Saccharobesus litoralis: one gene and its partners. The protein of the gene in region 1 interacts with the protein of each later gene in a pairwise test. Links are inferred from orthologs where the notes say so. Each region holds a gene or a part of one and is shown in the gene's direction. Other genes may lie near its edges. The genes, in order: C2869_RS21090, ftsB and C2869_RS17655.

Region 1 (2,962 bases):
TGTTCTTTATGGCGGGACTTCAGCAGAACGCGACGTATCAATTAAATCAGGAACTGCGGTTCATCAGGCATTAATCAGTGTTGGTGTGGATGCGCACCTATTTGATACTCAGCAGATATCGCCATTGAAACTTAAAGAACTGGGTTTTGAGCGTGTGTTTAATGCGTTGCATGGTCGCGGTGGAGAAGACGGTGTTATACAGGGCGTTTTAGAGTACTTGCAAATTCCCTATGCCGGCTCACGTGTGCTGGGTTCTGCATTGAGCATGGACAAAATTTTAACCAAACAAGTTTGGCAAAGTGCAGGTTTACCAACTGCTAAATTCGTAATGGTTAAGCGCGAGCAAGTCGCTGGTGTCGATTACCAAGCAATACTGGAACGTTTGAATGGCAAGGTTTTTATTAAGCCGGCGAAAGAAGGTTCGAGTATTGGCATGAGTATGGCCGATACGGCTGTAGGGTTAAAAAGCGCATTAGAAAAAGCCGCAGATTACGATTGTGACATTTTAGTTGAGCAATTTATTAATGGTCCTGAATACACAGTTGCCATATTAGCGCAAGAGTCGCTGCCGAGTATTAGCATGCAAACGCCGCATGAATTTTATGATTATGAAGCTAAATATTTAGCAAACTCTACCCAGTACTTTTGTCCGAGTGGCTTAAATGAAGCGGATGAAGCACATATTCAGGCGTTGGCGAAACAGGCGTTTGCTGCGGTTTCTGCGGAAGGCTGGGGGCGAGTCGATGTCATGCGAGATCAAGACGGACAGTTTTATTTATTAGAAGCCAATACGGTTCCAGGGATGACAGAAAAAAGCTTGGTTCCTATGGCGGCGAAAGCTAAAGGTATCGACTTCGCTGAGCTTGTTTGTCGAATATTAGATTCGGCGAAGTAACGCAGGCTTTGCGTAATGGGCGTAGAAAAAACACAAGCGACTCAAAAGCCCAAAATGCCTGAGTTGCGGCAACAAATTGAGCAAGCCGGTTGGCCGTTTTGGGCTGGTTTAGTGTTTTTCTTTTGGGTACTGATTGGCTCACTGTGGTTAATTGAATATGTCAGTGAATGGCTGGTTGATGAAAATCGCTTACCGGTTAAGCAAATCGTCGTTCAAGGGCAGCAAGACTATTTGACTAAGCAAGATGTGTTGCAAGCGTTAGAGTTGCAAATGAGTCAAAGTTTTTTTGCATTAAATGTCGATAAAGCGCAGCAGCAATTAGAAGCGCTGGATTGGATATACAGCGTATCGGTACGCAAAGAGTGGCCGAATAGATTGAAAATTTACATTACAGAGCAAAATCCACAAGTACATTGGAACGGGGATTTTTTGTTAAATGAATATGGTGATGTATTTCAAGCAGATACGGATAGGTTACAACGAGAGTTAGCTTGGTTATTTGGCCCAGAAGGGGACGAAAATCAAGTATTAGAAACCTATCAAAAGTTAAGTGAGTTAATGGCTTTGTATCACGTAACCATTAACGAAATGTCGCTGTCTGAACGGCATGCTCTGCAAATAACGCTAAAAGACGGGGTTAAGCTTAATTTAGGACGAGAAGATTGGCTTAATAGAAGTCAGCGATTTTTGCAACATTACCCGCAGTTGAAGCGGGCGCATAATTTAGATTATGTCGACTTGCGTTATGACACTGGGTTTGCGGTTGGATTAAAACAGAATAATGAAGATCAGAGTTGATTATGTCTAAGGTGACGGACAGAAATTTAATAGTGGGATTGGACATAGGCACAGCGAAAGTCGTCGCTGTCGTTGGTGAAGTTTTACCAGACGGTGCGGTGAGTGTCGTGGGTGTCGGTAGTCATGCATCGCGAGGTATGGATAAAGGTGGTGTGAATGACATTAACCTAGTTATTCAATCGATTCAGCGAGCTGTTGAAGAAGCTGAACTGATGTCAGGCTGCCAAATATCGTCGGTTTATATCGCGATATCGGGTCGACATATCCAGTGCCAAAATGAAAATGGCATGGTGCCGATCAGTGAGCATGAAGTGACACAAGATGATGTGGATAACGTGATCCATACCGCCAAGTCAGTGCATTTGCCAGCTGAACGTCGGGTACTACATGTTTTGCCTCAAGATTACAGTGTTGATATTCAAGAAGGGATTAAAAGCCCAATTGGTATGTCGGGCGTGCGCTTAGAAGCTAAAGTGCATTTAGTGACCTGTGCTGACGACATGTCAAAAAATATTGTTAAGTGTGCTGAACGTTGCGGGTTACGCGTTGATGATTTGGTGTTCTCGGCAATTGCGTCCAGTGATTCAGTGCTAACAGATGACGAGAAAGAGCTTGGGGTTGCTGTTGTTGATGTTGGAGCCGGCACTATTGATTTAGTTATCTATGTGGATGGTGCTATACGACATAACGCGGTTATTGCCGTTGCGGGTAATCAAGTCACTAAAGATATTGCGCAAATTTTCCGTACGCCGATGAGTCATGCGGAGCAATTAAAGGTGCAATACGCTTGCGCAATGCGCCACATGGTTAGCATAGAAGAAAGTATTGAAGTGCCTAGCGTAGGTGGGCGACCAGCGCGTTCTATGTCGCGCCACACTTTGGCAGAAGTTGTCGAACCTAGATACCAAGAGTTATTTGAGTTGGTTCGCGAAGAGATCAGTAAAAGCGGCTTAGAAGATAAAATAGCAGCAGGGATCGTTTTGACCGGTGGCACGGCCAAAATGGAAGGTGCTGTCGAGTTTGCCGAAGACTTATTTCAAATGCCGGTTCGTTTAGGTAGCCCAGTTAATCTTAAAGGGTTAACTGAGTATGTAGATGATCCGAGTTATGCAACGGCTATCGGTTTGTTGCATTACGGTAAAGATCAAATAAATAACCAGTATGCCAACCGAGTTGAAGATAGCTCGGCTGGCTTGTGGCAACGCATTCATAGCTGGTTTAAAGGTGAGTTTTAGTCGCGGTTGTTGCCTTGGGGTGACAAGCGTGGAA
Region 2 (2,935 bases), 1.5 Mb from region 1 along the record:
CTAACACTAAGATCTTAAAAGAAGGTATCGAGAAAGGTATCGCTAACTCAATCTTAATCAAGTTTAACCAAATTGGTTCTTTAACTGAAACGTTAGAAGCTATCCAAATGGCTAAAGACGCTGGTTACACTGCTGTTATCTCTCACCGTTCAGGTGAAACTGAAGATGCAACTATTGCTGATTTAGCAGTAGGTACTGCAGCTGGTCAAATCAAGACAGGTTCAATGAGCCGTTCTGATCGTGTTGCTAAGTACAATCAGTTATTACGTATTGAAGAAGCGCTAGGCGACAAAGCTGTATATGCCGGTCGTTCAGCCGTTAAAGGTCAATAATATCTGATCTTTTGTCATGCTGGCCTTTTCAATAGGCCAGCATATTCGTTACACTTCACTAATCTTCTGTTAAATCAATTCTGACTTTGAATAAATCGGCCGCTCAACAACGAGATTTTGCCCAAGATAGCGAAAGGCTGCTTACTTATTCTCAACTGTGTAACGTTTTTTATGAACGTGAATTAAAAATGTTGATGGATAGCGATATGCCTCCCGCGCTGTTACAAAAGCGTTTATCTAGTTTATCGTTTTACGTTAAACGTGCTGCTGAATCGATTATTAGTTTAAGTTCGCCCATCAGTTTAGATAGTCAAAATGGTGCTTGGTCGGCCAGCCAAAAACGTAAAATACCCACAGAAAAAGTTGATCCTGAAGCTAACTTTAAATGGTTTAGTCGATATTCAGATATTGGCTTAATTGTTCCTATTCAAATTACTCAACAAGGTTTAACGCATATTAAGTTAGATTGTATTGATGAAATAGATACCGTAAATCAATGCTTTCATGTTAATGAGTTAGGTTGGTTTAATTTTTACGGCCAGACTTTACAAGATGATCTAATCAAACACAAAACAGCGTTTAAATCTGCAAAAGATATTATGATTGCAGCGTGTTGTGGCCACCAATGGATAGGGAGCGATAGAACTTATCATAGAACGTTATCGTTACGTGAATTGTTATTAACATCAGTTATTAATTGGCAACAGTTAAATAAGCCTTTACCTATAACTAAAACTAGCTAATTGCGTCTGGCTATTCATGATCCTGCAAGGTAATATTAGCTTAACTTTAATATTATCAGTTCACCATGTCTCTTTTTAGGTTAGTGCTAATAGTGTTGCTTTGTATGCTGCAATATCGTTTGTGGTTTGGAGGTAACTCAATCTCTGAATATAGTCGCCTGCAACAAAAAGTAGAAACCATCAAATTAGAGAATGACAAACTTTCTCAGCGTAACAAACTTATGGTCGCTGACATCAAAGATTTAAAAATGGGTGTCGAGGCTATTGAAGAACGAGCGAGAAATGAACTTGGCTTAATCCGTCAAGGTGAGTTGTTTTATCGGGTGATCCCTAAGTAATTTAACTAATAATGCTCCAACCCATGCCACATATTGTCGCTATTATTCCTGCCGCAGGTGTTGGTAGTCGAATGAAAGCTGATATCCCTAAACAGTATTTGACTATTGGCAATCAAACCATATTAGAGCATACCTTATCAGTGCTTGATAAGGTTCAATACATTAACGAAATTGTTCTTGTTGTCGCAAGTCATGATAGCTATTTAGATGATATAAAAGAAAATTTTTGTCGATTGACTAAACCAATTAAAACTGTAGTCGGTGGTCAGGAAAGAGTGGATTCTGTTTTAGCTGGTTTAAATGCATTACCTAAAGACGCTTGGGCTTTAGTCCACGATGCCGCTCGACCTTGTGTACTAGTGAAGGATATTGAACAACTTATCGAAACTTGTCTATCTCAAAATATGGGTGGCATTTTAGCTTCAAGAGTTAAAGATACGATGAAGCGCAGTATAAAAGGCAGTAATCAAATCACTGAGACGGTATCAAGGGACAATTTATGGCATGCGTTAACGCCTCAGTTATTCCCAACTCATCAATTAGTTGCATCTATTGAACTCAGTCAAAAACACAATGCTACTGTTACCGATGAAGCATCAGCCATCGAGTTTGCTGGTGGACAAGTTCTTATGTGCGAGAGTAGTGCAACTAACTTGAAAATTACCACTCCAGATGACTTGCAATTGGCAACGTTAATACTTAATGCTAAGCAAATGTAACGCATCTTCTGTTATGCGGTTTAATGAATTAACAGGTTTTAAAAAATGACAATTCGAATTGGACATGGTTTTGATGTTCATAAATTTGGTGGCAATGGCCCTTTAACAATATGTGGTGTCAAAATTGATTACCCACAAGGGTTTATTGCCCATTCTGATGGTGATGTCGCCATTCACGCTTTGTGTGATGCTATTCTAGGTGCCCTCGCTTTGGGGGATATAGGCAACCACTTTCCTGATACTGACGATGATTATGCGAATATAGATTCGCGAATATTGCTGAGACATGTGTGGTCTCTTGCACGAGACAAAGGTTACAAGCTAGGTAATTGTGATATCACTATTATTGCTCAAGCACCGAAAATAGCTCCACATTTAAAGGCTATGCGAACTCTATTAGCTGATGATTTAGAAGCAGAATTGAGCCAAGTTAATGTCAAAGCAACAACAACAGAAAAACTAGGATTTACAGGTCGTAAAGAAGGTGTAGCGGTTGAGTCAGTTGTTTTGTTGGAGACAATGTAAGTATGTTTGAACAGCAGTATCCATTTTTACACGGTAAGCCTGAATTAAACGGAACTATACGGAGTCGCAATAGCGACTTTTACGTTGAGGAATATTTGGGTTTTCAACCCAGCGGGCAAGGTGAGCACCTTTGGTTGTTAGTTGAAAAAGAAAATGAAAATACCCAGTATGTTGCTAATCAACTCGCTAAATTATTAGGCGTACAACCTAAACTTGCTAGCTATTCTGGTAAAAAAGATAAATACGCTGTGACAAGACAATGGTTTTCTTTTCCCTTT
Region 3 (3,361 bases), 790 kb from region 1 along the record:
CGTGTAGGTAAAGAAGAATGGCTACAGCCTTATACAGATAAAACCCTTGAACATTTGCCGACAACAGGCCAAAAGTGTGTTGATTTAGTTTGCCCCGCTTTTTCTGTGGATTGCTTAGAAACGTTAGAAGAAATAGCAGAAGAAAATAAATCTGTGTTTCTTGACGCGGGTGGTGAGGAATATCGTTATATTCCTGCGTTAAACGCCCAACCTGCACATATCGAATTTTTAAGCCAACTTGTCAAAGCAAATCTTTAACCTTGGCGATAGGCGTGCGAAAATAACCTCGAATTTCTCTAATCAGGATTTGAGTAGCAATTAGTGGAAGTAAAACTAAAATCACCCATGACAGGGGTGCAACGACTGTTGGAAGTCGGCTTAATCGCAACAGCAGGGTTTGCTGTTTTTTTGCAAATTGCGTTATTTTCGTTTGCGCCTGAAGACCCGAGTTGGAGTCAATCTACCTATCACGTCAATATAAAAAACGCGGGTGGCGCTGCTGGCGCATGGATGGCTGATTTGCTCTTTGCTTTTCTTGGTGTTGTTGCCTACGTTGTGCCGCTTGCCGTTGCTTATTTAGGTTGGGCCATATTTCGTCGACATCAAAGCTTTTTTGAAACTGACTTTTTAGCTTTGGGTTTGCGTATTATTGGCTTGTTATTAATTATTATTGCAGCCACATCAACCGCTAGCCTAAATGTTAACGACATTTATTACTTCTCTTCTGGTGGTTTAATGGGTGATGCCATTAGCCAAACGTTGTTGCCTTACCTTAATTTTGTTGGTACTTCACTGTTATTGCTGTGCTTTTTTTGCACAGGTATAACCTTATTGTTCGGCTTGTCATGGTTAGAGTTAGTTGATAATACAGGCAATGTTACGATTAATTCGGCGCTGTGGCTTTGGCACAAATCCGCTGAACTATACGCTAAGTTAACAACGAAACCAGACAGCGAGTTACCTGAACCGACTAGTGAAAACGAAACTTTTTCTCATTTTGAAGATGGCGCTCAAGACAAAGCGATAGAACAAACGCCCGAGTCGCAGATTGATCCACAGCAGCCGCCTTTTGCTATTGATGAAGAACCAAATTTCAGTAAGTTGGAAGCAACAGAAGAGTCTGACGCGTCAGAGCCAACTGAACCGCATAAAAGTTTAGAGCGCTGGAAAAAAGTTGCAGAGCAAGCGCCAAATGTTGACGATATTGTAGAATCAACCCCGTTAGTCCTTAATGAACAGCAAGTCGACATTGAAGAATTGGTGGCTGAGCAGGACAGAGTTGAACCCAGTTTATCGACGGTCGATGTCGAAATAGAAGACGAGCAAACCTTTGCCGAAAACATGCAACCACAATTGCCATTAAGTGGTGAACAAGCGGTGGATGAGGGTGATGACGCTATCTTATCCAAAAAAGTCCCTGCTAAAGAAAAAGAGCATATAAAAGTTGTTGCTAATACCGATCCCTTTTCTTTATCTGCTGTATTACCTGATGTCCCTGCTAAGCCAGAAGGACGAGTACCGTCTTTTGCGTTATTGGATCGTCCCGACAAAAAACAAAATCCAATCACCCAAGAGGAAATGGATCAAGTCGCGCGTTTAGTTGAAGCTAAATTACTTGAGTACAAAATAAAAGCGGATGTGGTCGGTGTTTATCCTGGGCCTGTTATTACTCGCCTTGAGTTGGATTTAGCGCCCGGTATTAAAGTGTCTACGATTACTAACTTGTCTAAAGATATCGCCCGTTCATTATCAACTACCGCAGTACGAGTCGTTGAAGTGATCCCAGGTAAGCCGTATATCGGATTAGAATTACCGAATAAACATAGAGAAACGGTGCGCTTAAGTGAAGTGATTGAAGGTGAAGAATTCGCCAAATCTAAATCACCATTAACCATGGTTTTAGGCCCTGATATTGCGGGCAAACCGGTTATCGCAGACTTAGCTAAAATGCCACATGTGTTGGTAGCCGGTACGACGGGTTCAGGTAAATCGGTATTGGTTAATACCATGATATTGAGCTTTTTGTATAAGGCAACACCTGAAGAAGTGCGTATGATCATGATTGATCCGAAAATGTTGGAATTATCGGTTTATGAAGATATTCCACATTTGTTGTGTGAAGTGGTCACAGATATGAAAGATGCCTCTAATGCTCTGCGTTGGTGTGTAGGAGAAATGGAACGTCGATATAAATTAATGGCTGCGGTTGGGGTACGAAACTTAAAAGGTTTTAATGCCAAAGTGGTCGAGAATATTGAGGCGGGTACACCATTACACGATCCGTTATGGCAACCCGGTGACAGCATGGATGAAACCGCTCCTCAATTAGAAAAACTACCAAGTATTGTAGTGGTAATTGACGAATTTGCTGACATGATGATGATTGTCGGCAAGAAAGTAGAAGAGTTAATCGCGCGAATCGCTCAAAAAGCACGAGCTGCGGGTATTCATCTTGTTTTAGCAACCCAACGCCCTTCGGTTGATGTCATTACCGGCTTGATAAAAGCTAATATACCCACACGTATTGGTTTAACTGTTTCTTCGAAAATTGACTCTCGTACCATTTTGGATCAGCAGGGCGCAGAATCTTTGCTCGGTATGGGTGACATGCTTTATATGCCATCAGGTTCGAATGTATTAACGCGGGCGCACGGGGCTTTTGTTGATGACCATGAAGTACATGCTGTGGTTGCCGATTGGAAATTACGTGGGAAACCAAATTACATTGACGATGTCTTAAATGGTGAAGAAGAAATTTTATTACCGGGTGAAGTGCCGGAAGCCGATGGTGACAACGAATATGATGCATTATTTGATGAAGCGGTTGCTTTTGTTACCGAAACTCGAAAAGTTTCAATTTCAAGTGTGCAACGTAAATTCCGCATAGGGTACAACCGAGCTGCTAATATTGTTGAGCAAATGGAAATGAGCGGTATCGTTAGTTCAGCAGGGCATAATGGTGCACGTGAAGTGTTAGCACCTGCTGCGCCAAAAGATTAACATTAGGTAATTAATCGATTTATGAAATTTTTAGTTAAAAGCAAACTACTCACGTTTTCGCTATTGTGTAGCTTGAGTACATCTGTATTGGCGGATAATGTCACTGAGACGTTAAAAAATAAAATTGCCGGTTTAAATGCATTTACCAGTGATTTTACCCAGCAAGTGTTTGATAGTGACAATGTAGAAATACAATCAGCGACAGGTTCAACACAATTAAAACAACCCAATTTGTTTAAGTGGCATACACAAGAGCCCGACGAAAGTATTTTACAATGTGATGGCGAAACCATTTGGTTTTACGATCCATTCATCGAGCAAGTGACGGCGGTTTGGTTAAAGGAGGCCTTGCTTAATAACC

The links.
Region 2: the proteins of C2869_RS21090 (region 1) and ftsB interact in binary tests that used the Escherichia coli proteins (3 or more experiments, as listed by UniProt). The link is inferred for Saccharobesus litoralis from one-to-one orthologs.
Region 3: the proteins of C2869_RS21090 (region 1) and C2869_RS17655 interact in binary tests that used the Escherichia coli proteins (3 or more experiments, as listed by UniProt). The link is inferred for Saccharobesus litoralis from one-to-one orthologs.

What each region holds. Positions count from the first base shown.
Region 1 is NZ_CP026604.1:5,501,511-5,504,472, reverse strand. The notes cover bases 1-2,801. They hold C2869_RS21090 (cell division protein FtsQ/DivIB), read left to right. Parts: upstream 1-910; coding sequence 911-1,693; downstream 1,694-2,801. Other genes in these bases: ftsA (cell division protein FtsA), read left to right, coding at 1,696-2,801; C2869_RS21095 (D-alanine--D-alanine ligase), read left to right, coding at 1-895. Also shown: more of ftsA, read left to right, coding at 2,802-2,928. UniProt on the Escherichia coli protein: Essential cell division protein. May link together the upstream cell division proteins, which are predominantly cytoplasmic, with the downstream cell division proteins, which are predominantly periplasmic. May control correct divisome assembly.
Region 2 is NZ_CP026604.1:4,015,821-4,018,755, forward strand. What follows is about bases 3-2,776. They hold ftsB (cell division protein FtsB), read left to right. Parts: upstream 3-1,140; coding sequence 1,141-1,413; downstream 1,414-2,776. Other genes in these bases: eno (phosphopyruvate hydratase), read left to right, coding at 3-332; C2869_RS14560 (hypothetical protein), read left to right, coding at 539-1,075; ispD (2-C-methyl-D-erythritol 4-phosphate cytidylyltransferase), read left to right, coding at 1,425-2,132; ispF (2-C-methyl-D-erythritol 2,4-cyclodiphosphate synthase), read left to right, coding at 2,184-2,657; truD (tRNA pseudouridine(13) synthase TruD), read left to right, coding at 2,660-2,776. In the rest of the region: more of eno, read left to right, coding at 1-2; more of truD, read left to right, coding at 2,777-2,935. UniProt on the Escherichia coli protein: Essential cell division protein. May link together the upstream cell division proteins, which are predominantly cytoplasmic, with the downstream cell division proteins, which are predominantly periplasmic.
Region 3 is NZ_CP026604.1:4,706,968-4,710,328, reverse strand. The notes cover bases 1-3,200. They hold C2869_RS17655 (DNA translocase FtsK), read left to right. Parts: upstream 1-345; coding sequence 346-3,000; downstream 3,001-3,200. Other genes in these bases: lolA (outer membrane lipoprotein chaperone LolA), read left to right, coding at 3,022-3,200; hemH (ferrochelatase), read left to right, coding at 1-258. In the rest of the region: more of lolA, read left to right, coding at 3,201-3,361. UniProt on the Escherichia coli protein: Essential cell division protein that coordinates cell division and chromosome segregation. The N-terminus is involved in assembly of the cell-division machinery.